Regions from separate parts of the Streptomyces sp. NPDC111744 genome, predicted to be linked through region 1. Evidence: riboswitches for the same ligand, from Rfam matches in the RefSeq annotation. Region 1 holds a riboswitch; each other region holds the start of a gene.

Region 1 (7,035 bases):
AGGTCGAACTCCAGGCGGACCACGCCGTCCTCGAAGCTGCGCTGCTGGGTGTAGCCGGCGTCCGTGAACACCTTGATCATCTTGGTGTTGGCGGGCAGCACCTCTGCGGCGAACCGGCGGATGCCGCGCTCCCGCGCGACGGCCGCGATGTGCTCAAGCAGGGCGGAGGCGACGCCCCGGCCCTGGTGGGCGTCCTGGACGAGGAAGGCGACCTCCGCCTCGTCAGCGGGCACGGAGGCTGGCATGCCGTCGGCGCCAATGCGGTCATAGCGTACGGTTGCGATGAACTCGCCGCCGATGGTGGCCGCGAGTCCCACCCTGTCCACAAAGTCGTGGTGCGTGAAGCGGTGGACGTCCTTGGCGGAGAGCTTGGGGTACGGCGCGAAGAAGCGGTAGTACTTCGACTCGGCCGAGACCTGCTCGTAGAAGCTGACCAGTCGGTCGGCGTCGTCGACGGTGATGGGCCGGACGCGCGCGGTACCACCGTCGCGCAGCACCACGTCCGCCTCCCAGTGGGAGGGGTACTCGTGCCGGTCCTGCCGGTCCGCCGGGGTCTGCATGGGCCCCAGAGTACGGCTCGCGTCCGACAGTGGCGCGAGGCAGTCTGTGGAGGACGGGAGCCGGACCGAGGCCGCGGTCCGACGACACACCCGGAGGGACTCACGTCCGCTCCGGACATGCTTCACGATATGGGAAACTGGTCTAGACAACCCTGAGTACTGAAGGGCAGCATCACATGGCTGAGCGCCGCGTCAACGTCGGCTGGGCCGAGGGTCTCCACGCCCGCCCCGCTTCCATCTTCGTCCGAGCCGCCACGGCCGCAGGCGTCCCGGTGACGATCGCCAAGGCCGGGGGCAACCCCGTCAACGCGGCCTCCATGCTGGCCGTCCTGGGCCTGGGCGCCCAGGGCGGCGAGGAGATCGTCCTCGCCTCCGACGCCGAGGGCGCCGACGCCGCCCTCGACCGCCTGGCCAAGCTGGTCGCCGAGGGGCTCGAGGAGCTCCCCGAGACCGTCTGAGCGCCCAAGCGCCCGCACGACCGAGGCCGCGCCACCCCTCCGAGGGCGGCGCGGCCTCGCCGTTTCCGCCGTGACTTCTCCCGTAGCCGGTCTTTATGAACGGCCGCCATTCATGCGTGGCCGGACTTTGCGCCGGGCATAGTTAATTATCCGGCGGCCACACCGATGGCGCGCCATCGGAAATTCCGGGCGCGCGCCAAATAAGGGCGACGGAGGCCACCGAAGGGCAACGGAAATACTGCTCCATCGAATAACACCCCTTTGTATACGGCGCCCGTGTTAATGCCGCAGGCCCGACATGTTTACGGGATGTTGCGAAGTCCTCACACCGTTCGCCCGGTCTGTGCCGCCGGAAAAGCGCAGCCGGTGGGAGATCGTGGACCGCTCGGTGTGCAGCGCGGTGATCGCCCGCGCGCGCTCGCTGTCGCCGCGCGTCACCGCGTCCACGATGGCACCGTGCTCGGCCCAGGACTCCACGGGGTTGGCGGGTGCGTCGACAGCGTACATCCAGGCGATCTTGTGGCGCAGCTGGGTGAGTGTCGAGGTCAGGGCGTGGCTGCCGGTGGCCTGGGCGAGCGTCTCGTGGAACCAGCCGCCCAGGGAGCGCAGGTCGTCGCTGCCGCCCCTGCGGGCCCGTTCCTGGCCCAGCCTGACGAGTCCGCGCAGCACCTTGAGGTGGGCCTCGGTGCGGCGCTGGGCGGCCCGGGAGGCGCCGAGCGGCTCCAGGAGCAGGCGCATTTCCAGCAGGTCGGCGGCCTCCTGCTCGGTCGGTTCCGCGACGCACGCACCCGCGTGCCGACGCGTCACCACGAAGCCCTCGGCCTCCAGGGTGCGCAGGGCCTCGCGGACGGGGACGCGCGAGACGCCGTAGCGACGGGCCAGGAGTTCCTCGGTGAGCCGGCTGCCGCGCTCGTAGACACCCGCGACGATGTCGTCCCGGATCGCCGTGCATACCGAGTGCGCCGGAATACGCATGTCCGACCTCCGCCTTAATCCCCGTGAAACGCCGCCGAGTGACGTCCGTTCCGTGACTCTATTGCAATGAGCGGGAATTTCCGATGGCGGCCCGGAATCCATGCATATTTTTTGGACACCGGAGTCACGAAAACGACGAAAGCCCCGACTCCGGGGGCCGGGGCTTCGGGGCTCTCGTCATGTGACGTCACATGTTCGTCGCCGTGGTCGGGTCAGACGTTCAGGCCGTGCTTGCGGAGGTAGGCGACCGGGTCGACGTCCGATCCGTACTCGGGGGTCGTGCGGGCCTCGAAGTGGAGGTGGGGGCCGGTCGCGTTACCGGTCGCGCCGGAGAGGCCGATCTGCTGGCCGGGGGTGACCTTCTGGCCCACCGAGACGCCGATGGACGACAGGTGGCCGTACTGGGTGTACATGCCGTCGGCCATCCTGATGACGATCTGGTTGCCGTACGCCCCGCCCCAGCCGGTGGTCACGACCGTGCCGGTGCCGACGGCGTGCACCACCGTGCCGCTGGCTGCGTGGAAGTCGATGCCGGTGTGGGCGCCGGAGGACCACAGGGAGCCGCCGGTCTGGTAGCCGGTGGAGACGTACGAGTCGGAGATCGGCGCGACGAAGGCGTTGAGGCGCTTGCGCTCGGCCTCCCGCGCGGCGCGCGCCTTGGCCTCGCGCTCCTTCTTGACCTTCTCCGCAGCCTTCTTGCGCGCGGCCTCCTCGGCCGCCTTGCGCTCGGCGGCGGCCTTCTGCGCGGCGGCCTGGGCGTCGATCTGGTCGGCGATGGAGTCGCTGACCGTGATGACCGGGGTGAGGCCGGTCTGCTCGACGGAGTTCTCGGCGGCGAGCGCCGGGGCGGCCGAGACGGTGCCGATGACACCCGTGGCGGTGAGGGCCGCAATGCCGGCGGCCTGCGCGGTGGTGCGCTTCACCCGGCCGGGACGACGGTGCTTCCCGGAGGCGCACATGAACGCCATGTAGAGGCTGGTCCTTTCCTTCCCTCTCGCCTACCGGGTTAGCTGACGGGTTCGGAGCAGGAAGGTCTCCTACGGGCCCCCTCGCGGCTCGCGCGGGCGCCCGATTCACCCCAGGGACTGCATGGGTCCCCGGCTCCCCTGGCTCGCGCCGTACGGGGACTCGGCGATGGCTGTCCGGTGCCGCGGGCGCGGCGCACTGCCTGACGGACAGCCCGGAAGAACCTACGAGGACGTCCTCACAATGCCCAAACGGATCACGGTATTTGTCGCGTATCCCACAGGGCAGACAGGCAACCTCCGCCCCAATTCGGACATTGGGCGGCCCTGGTGACGCGACAGTCACCAGGGCCGCTGCGCGCGCGTGCCGCCCGTCCGGCCGCGCTGCTTGCCTCGCTCTGCCTACTCCGCGGCGACGACCGTGACTTCGCCGATGCCGAGGGCCTCGACGGGCTCCTTGATCTGCGCCGCGTCGCCGACGAGAACGGTCACCAGGTGGTCCACCGGGAAGGCGTTCACCACCGCCGCGGTGGCCTCCACAGTGCCGGTGGCGGCCAGTTGCCGGTAGAGCGTGGCCTGGAAGTCGTCGGGCAGATGCTGCTCCACCTGGTCGGCCAGGGTGCCGGCGACGGCCGCCGCCGTCTCGTACTTGAGCGGCGCCACGCCGACCAGGTTCTGCACGGCGACGTCACGCTCGGCGTCCGTGAGGCCCTCGGCGGCGAGGGTGCGCAGCACCGTCCACAGGTCCTGGAGCGCCGGGCCGGTGTTCGGGGTGTCCACGGAGCCGCTGACGGCGAGCATCGAGGCGCCGCTGCCGTCGGGGGCGGACCGCAGGACCTGCCCGAAGGCGCGGACGCCGTAGGTGTAGCCCTTCTCCTCGCGCAGGACGCGGTCCAGGCGGGAGGTGAGGGTGCCGCCCAGGCAGTACGTACCGAGCACCTGGGCGGGCCAGACGCGGTCGTGCCGGTCGGGGCCGACGCGGCCGATGAGCAGCTGCGTCTGGACGGCTCCGGGGCGGTCCACGATGACGACACGGCCGGTGTCGTCGGCGGACACCGGGGGAACGGGCCGGGGCTGGGCGGTGGAGCCGCGCCAGGCGCCCAGGGTCTCGCCCAGCAGCTCGTCCAGGTCGATGCCGGTCAGGTCGCCGACGACGACCACCGTGGCGGTGGCGGGCCGTACATGCCGGTCGTAGAAGGCGCGTACGGCGGCCGCGTCGATCTTCTCGACGGTGTCCTCGGTGCCCTGGCGCGGACGTGACATCCGCGCGGTCGACGGGAACAGCTCCTTGTAGAGCTCCTTGGCGGCCCGGCGGCTGGGGTTGGCCAGCTCGTGCGGGATCTCGTCGAGGCGGTTGCGGACCAGCCGCTCGACCTCGCTGTCGGCGAAGGCCGGCGCCCTGAGCGCGTCGGAGAGCAGTCCGAGCCCCTTGCCCAGGCGGGAGGCCGGGACTTCCAGGCTGAGCCGGACACCGGGGTGGTCGGCGTGTGCGTCGAGGGTGGCGCCGGCGCGCTCCAGCTCGGCGGCGTACTCCTCGGCGGAGTGCTTGTCGGTGCCCTCGGAGAAGGCGCGCGCCATGATGGTGGCGACGCCGTCCAGGCCGGCCGGCTCGGCGTCCAGGGGTGCGTCCAGGAGCACCTCGACAGCGACGACCTGCTGGCCGGGGCGGTGGCAGCGCAGCACGGTCAGCCCGTTGTCCAGGGTGCCGCGCTCGGGGGCAGGGAAGGCCCAGGGGCGGGCCTCGCCCGCTTGGGGCCGGGGGTGGAAGTCCATGGTGGCGAGCTCGGTCACTTGGCCGTCTCCTCGTCGTCGTGCTCGGCGGTGGCGGCTTCGACCGTGGCCTCGGCCTCGGGGTCCTCGGGTACGTCGGCGTCCTCGACCGCCTCCGGGGACTTGGGCTCGTAGACGAGCACCGCGCGGTTGTCGGGCCGCAGACGGGCCTTGGCGACCTCCTGGACCTCTTCCGGGGTCACCGCGAGGACGCGCTGGACGGCGGTCAGGGCGAGCTGCGGGTCGCCGAACAGGACGGCGAACCGGCACAGTTCGTCCGCGCGGCCCGCGACCGTGCCCAGCCGGTCCAGCCACTCGCGCTCCAACTGGGCCTGGGCGCGCTCCATCTCCTCGGGCGTGGGGCCCTCCTCGGCGAACCGGGCGAGCTCTTCGTCGATGGCGGTCTCGATGACCGGCACCTCGACGTCACCGGAGGTCTTCACGTCCAGCCAGCCCAGGGAGGGCGCGCCGGCGAGCCGCAGCAGGCCGAAGCCGGCGGTGACGGCCGTACGGTCGCGCCGTACGAGCCGGTTGTAGAGGCGGGAGGACTCGCCGCCGCCGAGGACGGTGAGGGCCAGGTCCGCCGCGTCGGACGCGCGCGTGCCGTCCTCCGGTAGCCGGTAGGCGGCCATCAACGCGCGCGCGGGCACCTCCTCCACGACGACCTCGCGCAGCTGCTCGCCGATGACGTCGGGCAGCGAACCGTCACGCGGAGTGGGCTTGCCGTCGTGTGCCTGGATGGAACCGAAGTACTTCTCGATCCAGGCGAGGGTCTGCTTCGGGTCGATGTCGCCGACGACCGACAGGACCGCGTTGTTGGGCGCGTAGTAGGTACGGAAGAACGCCCGCGCGTCCTCCAGGGTGGCCGCGTCCAGGTCCGCCATCGAGCCGATCGGCGTGTGGTGGTAGGGGTGGCCCTCCGGGTAGGCGAGCGCGGTCAGCTTCTCGAAGGCGGTGCCGTAGGGGACGTTGTCGTAGCGCTGACGGCGCTCGTTCTTGACGACGTCCCGCTGGTTCTCCATCGACTCGTCGTCCAGGGCGGCCAGCAGGGAGCCCATGCGGTCGGCCTCCAGCCAGAGGGCGAGCTCGAGCTGGTGGGCGGGCATGGTCTCGAAGTAGTTGGTGCGCTCGAAGCTGGTGGTGCCGTTGAGCGAGCCGCCGGCGCCCTGGACGAGCTCGAAGTGGCCGTTGCCCTTTACCTGGGCGGAGCCCTGGAACATCAAGTGCTCGAAAAGGTGAGCCAGGCCGGTACGGCCCTTGACTTCGTGCCGGGAACCGACGTCGTACCAGAGGCAGACCGCCGCGACCGGGGTCAGGTGGTCCTCGGAAAGCACCACGCGCAGACCGTTGGCCAAGCGGTGCTCGGTCGCTGTCAGGCCTCCGGAGCCTGTCTCGGCCGTGGTCGTGTGACCCATGGGCATGTACGTCCCTTCACTCGCGCTCACTCGCGGAAGCGGTCTCGAACCGCGGTTTTTCTGCCAGTCCTGCCACTGTATGCAAGCGGGCGGGGGCCCGGCGAAGTTCCCGCACGACGTACGCCCACAGCGGATCGCGTAGCCTGCGTCCGACCCACTCCCGAGCGCCTCCGAGGCACCGGGGCGGGCCGCGGAGACCGGGTCCTGGCCCGGGTTGTCAGTACCGCGGTCCACAATGGTCCGCGTCAGATCCCGTTCACGCATGAGCAAGGAGCCGGCAGCGATGGCCCGCCGCAGCACGAAGACCCCGCCGCCCGACGACTCGTACGAGGAGAGGATCCTCGACATCGACGTCGTGGACGAGATGCGCGGCTCCTACCTCGAGTACGCGTACTCGGTCATCTACTCGCGCGCCCTGCCGGACGCCCGTGACGGCCTCAAGCCGGTGCACCGCCGGATCGTCTACCAGATGAACGAGATGGGGCTGCGCCCAGAGCGCGCCTATGTGAAGTGCGCGCGCGTGGTCGGCGAAGTGATGGGTAAGTTGCACCCGCACGGCGACGCGTCGATCTACGACGCGCTGGTGCGCATGGCCCAGCCGTTCTCGATGCGCGTTCCGCTGGTCGACGGCCACGGCAACTTCGGCTCGCTGGGCAACGACGACCCGCCGGCCGCCATGCGGTACACCGAGTGCCGGATGGCCGAGGCGACCAGCCTGATGACCGAGTCGATCGACGAGGACACGGTCGACTTCGCGCCCAACTACGACGGCCAGGAGCAGGAGCCGGTGGCCCTGCCCGCCGCCTTCCCGAACCTGCTGGTCAACGGCTCGTCGGGCATCGCGGTCGGCATGGCGACGAACATGCCGCCGCACAACCTCGGCGAGGTGATC
Region 2 (7,035 bases), on a different contig from region 1:
TCGGAGGTCATCGAGGAGTTGGGCCGCCCCGCGCTCGGCTGCCGTACGCGGTTCGTCAGCTTCTGGAGCGACCTCGACTCGCTGATGGAGCCGGTCGAGACGGCCCGTATCGACCACCCGGACCTCATGGCGACGAATGTGCAGGTGACCGGCGTCGGCCACCTCGCCCTGCCCGTCCACCCGGCGGTCGCGACCGGCATACGGCAGGCCCTCGATGAGGTGCACCCGGAGGAGCGGATCGCGGGCGGCCTGACGGTGGCCTGAGGACGAACCGGGTGAGCCGGGCGGGTCGGGGTATTCAGGCCGGTTCGGGCCGGCAACGGCTTCCCGGCATCACCGACTTGGCCCCCTGAAACCTCGAACGCTCCTCGAACACAAGGCCAAACCCGCGCCCGTCGTCCCCCGAAACACGGCCGAATGCCCGTTTCCCGAAACCACGAAACCTGCTGAAGATTGTCGCGCCCGCATACCGCCGGGTACAGTCGCCGCACTGCTCTGGCAGCCCCTGTTGTCGAGGCGAAAGAGAAGTTGGTGAACGACCGTCACCCGTCGGGGACCATGACCACCCCGGCCCCGGCTTCCGACGCCGACCAGGCGCACTACGCGCCGTACGGCACCCAGGAAGCCCAGTACGGCGACTTCACCGCGTACGGCGACCACACCGCTACCGGCACCTCCTTTCACAGCGACCCCCTCTTCGGCCACCTCCCGGGCGACGGCCAGGCCACCGGCACGTACGACGCCACGCAGTGGCAGACGGTCGGCGACCAGACGCTGAACTACGACCCCTACGCGGCCCAGCACCACGCCGCCTACGACTCCGGCACCTACGACAGCACCGCCTGGACCGTCCCGGCACAGGGGACGGCCGTCGACGGCAGCGGCCACTGGGACGCGAACGCCTGGCTCCAACCCGACCAGTCGGGCATGGCCGGCGCGACCCAGCAGTGGGAGTGGGGCACCCAGGCCTTCGACACCGGCGCGTACGACGCCACGCAGTGGAACTCCGACGGCACCCCGGCACAGTCGGCGGAGCCCGAGCACGAGCCACAGCCACAGCCCGCCGACGCCTTCGACCAGTCGGCGACCCAGATGTTCGAGCAGCTTCCCTATGACGGGTTCGAGGAGTTCACGGAGGACTCCGCGGACGCGGCGGAGTTGGCCGCGACCGGTGGGCTACCTGCAGTAACGCCGCTGCTGGAGGACCAGGAAGAGGTCACCCCGGCCGCTCCGGCCGCGACACGCGCCGGCGCCCGCGCGGGGTCGCGTTCCCGCCGTCGTACGCCCCCCAAGCGCTCCGCACTGCTCACCGTCGCCGTGCCCTCGGCGTGTGTGATGGGGGTCGCCGGGATCGCGGCCGCCTCCGTCGGTACCCTGACCGGCGGCGACGGCCAGGACACCACCGCCTCCGCCTCGGACGCGCAGTCGGTGAAACCGTCCGCAGCCAACAGCAAGCTGGACGCCCAGCTGAGGACGCTCTCGGCGGGCGCCGACGACTTCGCCGACCGGGCCAGCCGAACCCAGGAGCGCATCGACCTCAGGACCCAGCAAGAGGCCGAGAAGAAGAAGGCGGCGGCGGCGGCGGCCCGCAAGGAGCGACTGCGCCCCAAATACGTCCTCCCGGTCACGCAGCGAGGGCTCAGCGCCTATTTCGGCCAGGCCGGCGTGAACTGGATGTCCGTCCACACGGGCATCGACTTCCCCGTCTCCTACGGCACGACGGTGATGGCCGCGACCGACGGCGTCGTCTCCACCAAGTGGAACAGCGCCTACGGCAACATGATGATCGTGACGGCGAAGGACGGCACGGAGACCTGGTACTGCCACCTCTCGTCGTACCGTGTCGCCTCGGGTACGACCGTCAAGGCTGGGGATCCGATCGCGTACTCCGGGAACTCCGGCAACTCGACCGGCCCGCATCTGCACTTCGAGGTCAGGCCTGCGGGGGGCTCCGCCATAGACCCGCTGCCGTGGCTGCGGAGCCACGGGCTCGACCCGACCTGATCAGTGAAGTGAGCCGGCCCCGCTCGTGGGAGCGGGGCTCAGCCCTGTGCGGCTACAGCTTCTCCACCGGCGCGTATCGCAGCAGCAGCCGCTTCGGCTTGGCGTCGCCGAAGTCGATCGTCGCCTCCTCGTTCCCGCCCGCGCCCTTCACCGCGACGACCGTGCCGAGGCCGAACTGGTCGTGGGTTACCCGGTCGCCGACGGCCAGCGAGACCACCGGCTTCTCCGAGGTCCGCCGGGTGGCGAAGCCGGACGCGCCCGACGCCGAGGACCGCGAGCGGGTCGAGGAGAGCGAGGCCGCGACGCCCGACGCGGGCCCGGAGGACACCGGTGCCATCGCCCCGGTCCGCTTCCACTCCAGGTACCCGGCCGGGATCTCCTCCAGGAAGCGCGAGGGCGGGTTGTACGACGGCTGCCCCCAGGCGCTGCGCATCGCCGACCGGGTGAGATACAGCCGCTCCCGCGCGCGCGTGATACCGACGTACGCCAGGCGCCGCTCCTCCTCCAGCTCCTTGATCTGGCCGAGGGCGCGCATGTGCGGGAAGACGCCGTCCTCCATGCCGGTCAGGAAGACAACCGGGAATTCGAGGCCCTTGGCGGTGTGCAGGGTCATCAGGGTGATGACGCCGGAGCCGTCCTCGTCCTCGTCGGGGATCTGGTCGGAGTCGGCGACCAGCGCCACCCGCTCCAGGAAGTCGGACAGCCCGCCCGACGCCTCGCCCTCCCCGGACTCCTGCTCGAACTCCAGTGCCACGGAGGCGAGTTCCTGGAGGTTCTCGATCCGGGTCTCGTCCTGCGGGTCGGTGGAGGCCTGCAACTCGGCGAGGTAGCCGGTGCGTTCGAGGATCGCTTCGAGCACGGTGGCCGGTCCGGCGCCGGACTCCACGACCGTACGCAGGTCCTCCATCAGCGTGTTGAACCGCTTGACCGCGTTGGTCGACCGCGCGGCCATGCCGTACGCCTCGTCGACGCGCTTGAGCGCCTGCGGGAAGCTGATCTTCTCGCGCTGGGCGAGGGCGTCGATCATCGCCTCCGCGCGGTCGCCGATACCACGCTTGGGGACGTTGAGGATCCGGCGCAGCGGGACGGAGTCCTCCGGGTTGGCCAGTACGCGCAGATACGCCAGGACGTCCCGGACCTCCTTGCGCTCGTAGAAGCGGACACCGCCGACGACCTTGTAGGGCAGGCCGACGCGGATGAAGATCTCCTCGAAGACACGGGACTGAGCGTTGGTGCGGTAGAAGACGGCGACATCGCCCGCCTTCGCCTCGCCCGCGTCCGTCAGACGGTCTATCTCGTCGGCGACGAACTGCGCCTCGTCGTGCTCGGTGTCGGCGACATAGCCGGTGATCTGCGCGCCCGCGCCGGCGTTGGTCCACAGGTTCTTCGGGCGGCGGGACTCGTTGCGCTCGATGACCGCGTTGGCGGCGGAGAGGATCGTCTGCGTGGAGCGGTAGTTCTGCTCCAGGAGGATCGTCGTCGCGTTCGGGTAGTCCTCCTCGAACTGGAGGATGTTGCGGATCGTCGCGCCCCGGAAGGCGTAGATCGACTGGTCGGCGTCGCCCACCACGCACAGTTCGGCGGGCTGGAGGTCGTGCTCGCCCGGCGGCACGTCGACGGGGTGCTCGGAGGTGCCGACGAGCTCGCGCACGAGTGCGTACTGGGCGTGGTTGGTGTCCTGGTACTCGTCGACCAGGACATGCCGGAAGCGGCGGCGGTAGTGCTCGGCGACGTCCGGGAAGGCGCGCAGCAGGTTGACCGTCGTCATGATCAGGTCGTCGAAGTCCAGGGCGTTCGCCTCGCGCAGCCGCGACTGGTAGAGGGCGTAGGCCTGGGCGAGGGTCTTCTCGAATCCGTCGCTCGCCTGGGCGGCGAAGTCCTCCTCGTCGATCAGCTCGTTCTTGAGGTTGCTGATCTTGGCGCTGAAGGACTTGGGCGGGAAGTGCTTGGGGTCGAGGTCCAGGTCGCGGCAGACCAGGGCCATCAGGCGCTTGGAGTCGGCTGCGTCGTAGATCGAGAAGGAGGAGGTGAAGCCGAGCTTCTTGCTCTCCCTGCGCAGGATCCGCACGCACGCGCTGTGGAAGGTCATCACCCACATCGCGTTCGCGCGCGGGCCGACGAGGTGCTCGACTCGCTCCTTCATCTCGCCCGCGGCCTTGTTGGTGAAGGTGATCGCGAGGATCTGGCCCGGGTGCACCCTCCGCGCGCCGAGCAGATGCGCGATGCGGTGCGTGAGCACGCGCGTCTTGCCGGAGCCGGCACCGGCCACGATGAGCAGCGGGGAGCCGGCGTGCACGACCGCCGCCCGCTGGTTGTCGTTCAGCCCCTCCAGGAGCGCGGCCGGGTCCAGGGCCGGGCGGGCGGCGCCGTCGCGGTAGTAGGCGTCACGGTCCGGAGGCGCGTCGAACTTCCCGCCGAACAGATCGTCCGGAATCGGCTCCGGTACGTGCTCGTCCTCGGGCGGCGGCGGGGACTCCTCCTCGTGGCCGCGCGGGGGCTGGAGGCTCGCCAGGAAGCTGTCGTCAAAGAGGCTGCTCATCGCTCTCCGAGTCTAGGGCGCCCCACCGACAACCGGTCCCCACCCCGGAAACTCGCCCCGGTCACCCAACAGAATCAACCCCTCACGGTCTGCGATCACACGCCGTGAGCATGCGCGCGCCCACCCACCGGGAGCGCGGGCCACTCGACCGCTCCGGACAAGTCACCCCATACCCCGCTTGATCAACCGATCCGGCCGGGCAGCAACACCAAGGTCACGAAAATGTATCGGGCATATCGCACATCAACCTTCACACAGAGCACACGAGTTGGCTAGCGTGCCGACCAGGCCGTACGACCCCCACCGGCGAACGTCGCCGGGCCGCACGGCCTCCGCCGAGTCCAGGGTGCCACCGCGCACCCGGAGCCGGGGACCCACACCGACCTTGGGGTGAATCGGTCCCGACTTCCCACCGGGAGCGAACCGTAGGGCAACCCTTCCGAACCACCCGCCCGAACCCGACAGCTAACTCGGTAGGCGGAGCATGGAAGGAGTCGCCCCCGTTGGCGTCGCACCGCAAGTCGCGTCCGTCCGCAACGCGCGTAGGCATACGCACCCCCGCTCTGGCCACCGCCGCTCTCACCTCCGTGGCCCTGCTCTCCCAGACGGCCAACGCCGCGCCCTCCGAGGACGGCAAGCCCAGCCTGGAGGAGGTCGAGAAGAAGGTCGACGCCCTCTACCGGCAGGCGGAGTCGGCGACCGAGAAGTACAACGCGGCCAAGGAGAAGACCGGCAGGCAGCGCAAGCAGGTCGACACCCTGCTCGACGACGTCGCCGAGCGGACGGACCGGCTCAACAAGGCGCGTGAGGAACTGGGTTCGTTCGCCGCGGCCCAGTACCGGACCGGGGCCAGTGCGCCCGACACGGCGACCTTCCTGCTCGCGGACAGCCCGCAGGACTACTTCGACCAGACGCAGCTGATGAGCCGGCTGACCTCGCGCCAGAAGGACGCGGTCGACGACTACGCCACACAGCAGTCCGCGACCATGAAGAAGCGGCAGGAGGCCGCCAGGAGCCTGGAGACGCTCACCGAGACCCAGAACGACCTCAAGACCGCCAAGACCACCGTCCAGACGAAGCTGGCCTCCGCGCGGGAGCTGCTGTCGCAGCTGACGGCCCAGGAGAAGGCCCGGCTGGCGGAGATCGCGAAGAGGCAGCAGGCGGAGGCGGCGCTCAAGGCGGCGGAGCTCGCGAAGCAGCAGGCGGCGGCCGCGAAGCAGGAAGGTTCGTCGTCATCGACGCCGTCCTCCGGCGGCTCCGCCTCTTCCTCCGCCTCTTCCTCCTCCGACGCCTCCTATGCGACAAAGGCCACCAAGGCGATCGCCTTCGCCCGCGCGCAGATCGGCAAGCCGTACGTCTGGGGCGCCACCGGCCCCGGCTCCTACGACTGCTCCGGCCTCTCCCAGGCCGCCTGGAAGGCCGCCGGCGTCTCCCTGCCGCGCACCACGTACGACCAGGTGAACGCCGGCACGACGGTCTCCCTCGCCGACGCCCAGCCCGGTGACCTGGTCTTCTACGACGACGTCACCCACGTCGGCATCTACATCGGCAACGGCATGATGATCCACGCCCCGAAGCCCGGCGCGTACGTCCGGGAGGAGTCGATCTACTACGGGGGCGAGTCGATCATCCATAGCGTGGTGCGACCGGCCTGAGGGGGCGTGGGCGCGCTAGAAGGGCGTGCCTGGGCCGCACTGGCTCTGGCCTGCGTGGCCCGAGCGGGGCTGGCCGCGGAGTGCGTCGTACGGCTGCTGGAGGACCGTTCGCGGTGGGTGGCGAAGGCGGCGACGCCGGGCTCACTCACGCCGTGGCGGCGACGGCGGTGGCCGGCCGTGCTGGGGTCCACACTGGCGGCGGCCGCCGACGCGGCGCGACTCGCGCCGCCCTCAGGAGGGCTTCCTGAGGGTCACGTCCACAGCACGGCGATGAAGATGTTCGCCATGGTCAGCAGGCCCACCAGGCCGAAGGCGCCCTTCTCCGCCTTCTCGTCGTCCCGTTTCACATAGACGAGCCCGAGGATCACGATCAGCAGCGCGAGCTTCACGCCGATCTTGATCGTGTTGACGTGGTGGTCGTCGGCCTCGTTGAGGCCGACCAGGATCACACCGGTCGCGAGCATGGTGAACGCGCCGTGCAGCATCCCGGGGACGAACCGGGCCGTGCCCTGACCCATCGCCTTCATCTGGGTGAGGAAGCCGCCGAGGAGCGCGGCAATGCCGATGATGTGCAGGCCGACGAAGAGATGGATGAGTACGTCCATGGCCCCGGAGCCTAATCAGGGCCCCATGGGGCACCGGGCACCGGCCCCTCCCTCGGCGCCCGCCGCTACTCACTTGCACGGCATCGCATTTATGCACCCCATAGCACTCCGTGTCTCCCGCGCGCCCCCGAACCGCCGCTTCGGTCATCCCACCCCGCGAAGCCGACGACTCCGGACCGGAATCCCGGTCACATACCGTCGGGTAACGATCCGGCCACGCCAATTCCGTGCA
Region 3 (7,035 bases), on a different contig from region 1:
TCTCGACGAGCTGGTCGGCGGCTGCGGAGTCGCCGAGTCGGCACTGACGGCCCTGGACCGGGCCGGGGTGCCGTACGCGGGGACGCGGGTCGCGGTGCAGGGGCTTGGCACGATGGGCGGGGCCACGGCGCGTTTCCTCGCCCGCGCGGGTCTCACGGTGGTGGCCGTCGCCGATGTCAAGGGCACGATCGCCAACCCCGCGGGCCTGGACGTCGAAGCGCTGCTGCGCGCGCGGGACGCGTACGGCACCGTCGACCGCGCGGTGCTGCGCCCCGGGGATCTCGAACTGCCGGGCGAAGCCTGGCTGTCCGCCGATGCGGAGGTGCTGGTGCCGGCGGCGGTGTCGTACGTCCTCGACGCGGCCAACGAGCACCTCGTCACCGCCCGCTGGATCGTGGAGGCGGGAAACATGCCCGTGCTACCCGAGGCGGAGGAGCGGCTCGCGGAGCGCGGGGTGACCGTGCTGCCGGACGTGGTGGTCAACTCGGGTACCAACGCCTGGTGGTGGTGGACCCTTTTCGGCGACATCGGGCCGGACGCGGACGAGGCGTTCGCCCACACCCGCCGCTCGATGCGGGCCCTGGTGAAGCTGATGCTGGATCGCGCCGAGTCCGACGGCATGACCCCGCGTGCCGCGGCCCACGCCCTGGTGGGCGACCGGCTGCCGGTGATCGCGGAACGGTTCGGCTGGTACCGGTGAGTGGACGGGCGCTCAGCGGCGCCCGACCCGCAGACCACCGTCGGCTCACGGCTGTGCGTCGCGGGTGAGGACGACGGCGTAGCGGCACGCGGCGTCGGTGGTGTTGGCGAAGACACGCTCGGCGGGCGGCCCGAGTTCCACGGTGTCGCCGGCGTCGAGTTCGTGGACCGTGCCACCGTCGTGGAAGGTCAGGCGGCCGTCGAGGACCCAGACGAGCTGTCGCACGAAGGCGAAGGCGGCCGCCGGGTAGGGCACCCGGGCTCCGGCGGGCAGGCGGATCTCGGCGATCTCCGCCGGGAAGCGCGGTCCGGTGATCTGACGGCGCCGGTAGCCGGTGCCGGGGTCGCGCCACTCGGCCGCGTCGGCGCCGCGCCGCACTCCCCCGGTGTCGGCCACGCCGTCCCGCACGCCTTCGGCGAGGGCGAGCAGGGAGGCGACGCTCAGCTGGAACGCGGCGGACAGCTTGCCGAGGACGACCGCGGTGGGGCTGCTCTCGCCGCGTTCGATCCGGCTGATCATCGCCGGGGAGACACCGGAGACGTCCGCGAGTTCGGCCAGGGTCCAGCGGCGGCGCTCCCGCTCGATGCGGACACGGGCCGCGATCCGCGCCACGAGGGGGTCCATCGGCGGATCTACTATGTTGGACATGAATCCAATATACGAGAGAGGCGGGGCGGTGACGGTCCGTCCGGCCCGACCCGGCGACCTGGAGGCCGTACGCGCGATCCGCAACCACGCGATCGAGCACTCGACGGCGTTGTGGACCGAGACCCCGCAGTCTCCCGTCGAGGGAGCGGCCTGGCTCGCCGCCCACCTGGCGCGCGGCTCGGCTTTCGTGGCCGAAGTGGCGGGCGAGGTCGCCGGGTTCGCGGTGTACGGCCCGTGGCGGGAGCTGGAAGGCTACCGGCACACGGTGGAGGACTCGGTCTACGTCCGCGAGGGCCGGCACGGGCTCGGCATCGGCTCGGCGCTGCTGGGCGCGCTCGTCGCCGCGGCGCGCGAGGCCGGCCACCACGTCGTGATCGCGGGCATCGAGGCGGAGAACACCGCGTCGGTCCGGCTGCACCAGCGGTTCGGCTTCGAGCACGCCGGCACGGTCCGGGAGGTGGGCACCAAGTTCGGCCGTTGGCTGGACCTCACGCTCATGCGACTGCCGCTGGCCTGAGACGGCAACGCGCGCCGAGGGTACGACCGATTAGGGTGACCGCGTGGCGAGAGTGCGGTTGAGTGTGGCCGAGCGGCGGGAGGAACTGCTGCGGGCCGCCATCGAGCAGATCGAGGCGCGGGGTGTGGCGGCGGTACGGATCGCCGACGTCGCCTCGGCCCTCGGGGTGAGCAACGCGCTGGTGCTGTACCACTTCTCGACGAAGGAGAGGCTGGTCGCCGCCGCCTTCGCCTACGCCGCCGAGGACGACCTGGCGCATCTGCGCAAGCTGCTGGGCCGCCGTACGTCGGCGTCGCGCCGGCTGCGGGCGGCGGTGCGCTGGTACGCGCCGACCGGGCAGGCCAAGGGCTGGCGGCTGTGGATCGAGGGCTGGGCGGTGGCGCTGCGCGAACCCGCCCTGCGGGAGGTCACCAAGGAGCTGGACCAGCAGTGGAAGGCGGCGATCGCCGAGGTCATCGCCGAAGGGGTGGCCGCCGGTGAGTTCCGGTGCCCCGACCCCCCGGCCGCCGCGCTGCGGCTGACCGCCCTGCTCGACGGGCTCGCGGTCCAGCTCACCTCGTACCCGGGTGCCCTGCCGCGCTCCCGCGCGCAGGAGTGGGTCGACGAGGCGCTGGCGCGCGAACTGGGGCTGCCCGCGGAGCAGTAAGGGGCGGCCCGCAAGGATGCCGCCCCTTACGCGCTCCTGCCGCCTCAAGCCACGGAAGCGATCCGCATCCTGATGTCGTCCGGGGAGAGCGCTCCCTTGGCCGTCGCATGGTCACCCGACGACTCACCGCGCAGCCGCCGCCCGATCCACGGCACCAGGTGCTCGCGGGCCCAGTGCACGTCGTCGCGGCGGACCTCCAGGGTGCCGCGGGGCGGCAGCGGCGGCCACGGCTGGTCCGGGTCGGCCGGCACCTCGACGCCGAGCACCTGACCGGCCCGCAGGGCCACGCGCGTGTGCCCCTCGGGAGAGAGGTGCAGCCGGTCGCCGTCCCAGGCCCGCCGGTCCTGCACGGTCTTCAGGGACCACAGGTCGAGGACAGGGCAGCCGTAACGGTCGGCGACGGCCCGGACATGCCCGTTGTAGGTGGCGATCTTGCCGCGCAGATGCTTGAGGACGGGCACGCCACGGGTGTCGAACCCGGTGGTCACCAGTACCGTGCCGACGGCTTCGGTCAGTTGGGCCACGGCCCGCTCGAACCGCTCGGCCACCTCGTCGGGGTCGGTGCCTGGGCGGATGATGTCGTTGCCGCCCGCGCAGAAGGAGACCAGGTCCGGGGCGAGTTCCAGGGCCTGCGGCACCTGGTCCGCCACGACCTGGTCGAGCAGTTTCCCGCGTACCGCGAGGTTGGTGTACTCGAAGTCGCCCTCGGGCCGCCGGTCCGACAGCAGTACCGCGAACCGGTCGGCCCAGCCGACGAACGCCCCGTCGGGGCCGGGGTCGCCGACACCCTCGGTGAAGCTGTCCCCCACCGCCACGTACGACCCGATCACTGATGCCTTGTCACTCTTCGAATCGTCTGCCACATCGGACCATGATTCACCTTTGACTGTGACCTACGCGACCGTAATAAGGGGTTGACTGGCGGTGAGATAAGACACTTCTAAATACTTCACCAAGGTTGGAATAAGGCTCTGATCAGCGACGTTGACGTGATGATCGCCAGACGCCGAAGTCACTGAACCTGAAGTGACTCCAGGTGGTACGGAACGCGAAGTACCCACCCTTGTAGGGCTCCAGGTCGGTGTAGTCGAACACCGGTCGGTCGTTGTTCCACCATTGCACAGCCCCGCCGTCGGAGACGATTCGCACATGGTTGGGCTGGTTCGCGACCAGGAGCGGTTCGGTGTAGTCGTAGACCAGCGGCCGTACGCCGGGCTCGCCGACGTAACGGCGGAGCCTGGTCGTCGTGTTGTAGTTGGCGCCGTAGCCGGCGTAGTACGTCTTCAGGTAGTCGTACTCGGCGAGCGCGCCACCGCGCGGGGTGGCGAACAGGTCGTCAGGGGAACGGACGTCGGTGGCGTTCCAGAAGTTGTTGAGGTCCGAGACGCGGTCGTTGGCGCCGCCCGCCGACACCGGTGTGGCGGTGTACCCCAGGACGTACGGCCCCTCCAGCCGTCGCCGGAACCAGACGGTGGCGCCGGCGGGCACGTCGACCTCCAGGACCCCGTGCGAGGCGGCGACCGTGCCGCCCTGCTCCAGCTCCACGAACCACTGGCCGAGACCGTGGCGGAAGTCGTCGTGGGCGATCAGCCGGCGATGCCGGTGCGCGGCGCTCGCCTGCCCAGCGGGCACGAAGGCCGCGAGGGCGGCTCCGGCGGCCAGGGCTCCGAAGCCTCGGCGGGTGGTCGTCATACGGCGGGTTCCTTCCGTCGGGGCGCGAGTGAGGGCGAGCGCATGAGCGGAAAGCGCTTGCACCCGGCGGGATCACTGTGCCGCCGCCCCGCCTTCGCTGTCGACGACCCGAACACTCCTGTCACGAGAAAGCAACGCGCCGAAGGCCGGACCCGGGGATCGGGGGTCCGGCCTTCGGAGTGCGTGTCAGATCGATGGAGGCGCCGGTTCAGCCGACGGCGAGGCCCTTCGAACGGAGGTAGGCGACCGGGTCGACGTCCGAGCCGTAGTCAGGGGTGGTCCGGATCTCGAAGTGGAGGTGCGGGCCGGTCACGTTGCCGGTGGCACCGGAGAGACCGATCTGCTGGCCCGCGGTCACGGTCTGGCCGACCGAGACGGAGAGCGCGGAGAGGTGGCCGTACTGCGCGTAGTAGCCGTCGGCGAGCCTGATGACGACCTGGTTGCCGTAGGAACCGCCCCAGCCGGCCGTGACGACCGTGCCCGCGCCGACGGCCTTGACCGGGGTGCCGGTCGGGACGACGAAGTCGACGCCGGTGTGGTAACCGCTGGACCACATGCTGCCGGCCACGTGGTAGCCGGTGCCGACCGTGGCACCGGTCACCGGGAGGGTGAAGCCGGAGGCCGTCGTCGTCGACGTGTCCGAGGAGAAGGTCGAGTTCGAGGACGACGACGAGGACGAGGACGAGGAGGGGGTGGACGACCGCGAGTGGGACCACGTCTCGGATCGGGAGTCCGAGTTCGGGGTCCGTGTCGTCGTGGTGTGACGGCCGCCGAGGGTGAGCTTGAGACCGGGGTGGATCAGCGAGGGGTTGTCGCCGACGGCCTGCCGGTTGTCGGCGTAGAGCCGGTGCCAGCCGCCGTCGACGTTCTGCTCGCGGGCGATCTTCGAGAGATAGTCGCCGGGCACCACCGTGTAGGTGTGGTGTGTGGAATTCTCGGTGGCGGAATTCTGAACGGCCGACTTCTGAACGGCGGCCTTCCGTACAGCCGTCTTCTCGATGATCGGAAGCGACTGCGTGGCCTTTTCGGAAACGGACTGCGCGGTGGCCGCGTGGGCGCCGGTCGCCCCCATGAGCGGCAGAGCCAGCGCGGCGCCACCGGTTCCGGCGACGGCCATGGAGCGGGTGAAACGCTGGGTCTTGGGGCGGCGGTGCTTACCCTTCGCGGGCATGACGCATTCCTCTCCGGCGCCTGCGAGGTGAGCTGTCGGGTTCGGGCTGGAGCTGCCCGGCCACGCGGGATGACGTGGCTGTACCCCTAGCCGTCCCGGGAACCGGAACAGGCGGTCATACCTGGTGGGTCCCCCGCTCCTGCCGTGCACGGGTGAGTGTGTGTGGGGATTCCGGGCGGCGGCAGGATTCGGCGTTCCGTCCGGATGCGTGGCGAACGTAAGCGAGCAAGACGCACCCGGACAAGCCATCGGTTCCGGCTGTCCGAGTTTCGCTTGATCCGTTACGGGGATTCCCGGTCGCCCTCCGTGCATCCCGGCTTTCCTCGCTTTCCTGATCCCCTTGAAAAGCACGGGAAGTACGTGGACATGACGAGCGACGGACGGTCACGAATATGACGCTCCTCACGCACGTCACGCCACGTCCCTCTATTCCAGAGCGAGTTGCAATGAAGGAGCCAATTCGGACAGAAGACTCAGATGCGGCGCAGCCGGAGAACTGCCGCATCCAGGTCACCGCGCAGCTCTGTGCGCAGCCCATGATGCAACAGAACAGCACCTCGGTGCACTTCGCCCGTTTCACGGCATTCATACGACGCTGTCGGGTCGAGCCCCTGCAGTCGCAGCGCCGGCATCGGCTCGCCGTAGCTCTGCGCCTGGAGCCAGGCGAGGACCACGGTCTCGTCGCCGAGCGTGTACTGCACCGCGCTGAGCCCGCCGGTCGGCGGCCGCAGCCGGAACTGGTCGCCGCGCTGCACCAGGGGCCGGATGTCCTTGTAGAGCTCCACCCAGCGGCCGGCCTCGGCGAGCTCTTCCTCGGTCCACTGCGAGAGGTCGCCGCCGACGCCGAGCGCCCCCGCCATGGAGCTGACGAAGCGGAAACGCAGCGAGCTGACCCGGCCGTTGAGCTGATGGTTCGGGCTGTCGGTGACCCAGGCGGACATCACCCGGGCGGGGTGGATCTGGCTGAAGCCGTGCTGGATGGCGAGCCGGTCCAGCGGGTCGGTGTTGTCGGAGGTCCACACCTCGTCGGTGCGGCTCATGATGCCGAGGTCGATCCGGCCGCCACCGCCGGAGCAGGACTCGATGGCGACGTTCGGGTGGGCTGCCCGGAGCCGGTCGAGCAGGGCGTACAGCCCGCGGACGTGGTCGACCCACAGGCGCTGCGGGTACGGCTCGCCGGGCCAGCCCGCGTCGGTGAAGCAGCGGTTGAAGTCCCACTTGACGTAGTCGATCGGGGCGCTGGACAGCAGGGTGTCGAGCTGTTCCCAGAGGTACTCCTGGACGTCCTCGCGGGCGAGGTTGAGGACGAGCTGATTGCGTAGTTCCGTCCGCTTCCGTCCCTGCTGGTACTGGACCCAGTCGGGGTGCGCGCGGTACAGGTCGCTGTCCGCGTTGACCATCTCGGGTTCGACCCAGATGCCGAACTGCATACCGAGGGCGTGCACATAGTCCGCGAGGGGCCTGAGCCCGTTCGGGAAGCGGTCGGGGTTGGGCGTCCAGTCGCCGAGGCCCGCGCGGTCGCTGGTGCGGGCGCCGAACCAGCCGTCGTCGACCACGAACAGTTCGACGCCGATCGCGGCGGCCCGCCGGGCGAGGGTGGCCTGCTGCTCCTCGGAGATGTCGAAGGTGGTGGCCTCCCAGGAGTTGAACAGCACCGGCCG

The links. Region 1 has a riboswitch for cyclic di-AMP ahead of ACZ7OO_RS25740 (M23 family metallopeptidase). Riboswitches for the same ligand answer to the same signal wherever they lie in the genome.
Region 2: it holds a riboswitch for cyclic di-AMP, as region 1 does, so the genes downstream of both, ACZ7OO_RS02860 (C40 family peptidase) here and ACZ7OO_RS25740 (M23 family metallopeptidase) in region 1, are expected to answer to the same signal.
Region 3: it holds a riboswitch for cyclic di-AMP, as region 1 does, so the genes downstream of both, ACZ7OO_RS23745 (M23 family metallopeptidase) here and ACZ7OO_RS25740 (M23 family metallopeptidase) in region 1, are expected to answer to the same signal.

What each region holds. Positions count from the first base shown of each region.
Region 1 is NZ_JBVKCG010000012.1:122,874-129,908, reverse strand. It holds gene ACZ7OO_RS25755 (bifunctional acetate--CoA ligase family protein/GNAT family N-acetyltransferase) at 1-560, opposite strand, end outside; gene ACZ7OO_RS25750 (HPr family phosphocarrier protein) at 737-1,018, shown strand; gene ACZ7OO_RS25745 (GntR family transcriptional regulator) at 1,298-1,993, opposite strand; gene ACZ7OO_RS25740 (M23 family metallopeptidase) at 2,206-2,961, opposite strand; cyclic di-AMP (ydaO/yuaA leader) riboswitch at 2,974-3,137, opposite strand; gene ACZ7OO_RS25735 (M16 family metallopeptidase) at 3,361-4,749, opposite strand; gene ACZ7OO_RS25730 (M16 family metallopeptidase) at 4,746-6,149, opposite strand; gene ACZ7OO_RS25725 (DNA gyrase/topoisomerase IV subunit A) at 6,427-7,035, shown strand, end outside.
Region 2 is NZ_JBVKCG010000001.1:599,906-606,940, forward strand. It holds gene ACZ7OO_RS02845 (esterase/lipase family protein) at 1-264, shown strand, start outside; gene ACZ7OO_RS02850 (M23 family metallopeptidase) at 532-2,004, shown strand; gene pcrA (DNA helicase PcrA) at 2,057-4,543, opposite strand; cyclic di-AMP (ydaO/yuaA leader) riboswitch at 4,867-5,038, shown strand; gene ACZ7OO_RS02860 (C40 family peptidase) at 5,047-6,198, shown strand; gene ACZ7OO_RS02865 (hypothetical protein) at 6,450-6,803, opposite strand.
Region 3 is NZ_JBVKCG010000010.1:251,038-258,072, reverse strand. It holds gene ACZ7OO_RS23775 (glutamate dehydrogenase) at 1-700, shown strand, start outside; gene ACZ7OO_RS23770 (helix-turn-helix domain-containing protein) at 746-1,348, opposite strand; gene ACZ7OO_RS23765 (GNAT family N-acetyltransferase) at 1,347-1,865, shown strand; gene ACZ7OO_RS23760 (TetR/AcrR family transcriptional regulator) at 1,909-2,511, shown strand; gene ACZ7OO_RS23755 (SGNH/GDSL hydrolase family protein) at 2,556-3,341, opposite strand; gene ACZ7OO_RS23750 (DUF6250 domain-containing protein) at 3,487-4,203, opposite strand; gene ACZ7OO_RS23745 (M23 family metallopeptidase) at 4,412-5,374, opposite strand; cyclic di-AMP (ydaO/yuaA leader) riboswitch at 5,379-5,539, opposite strand; gene ACZ7OO_RS23740 (alpha-galactosidase) at 5,848-7,035, opposite strand, start outside.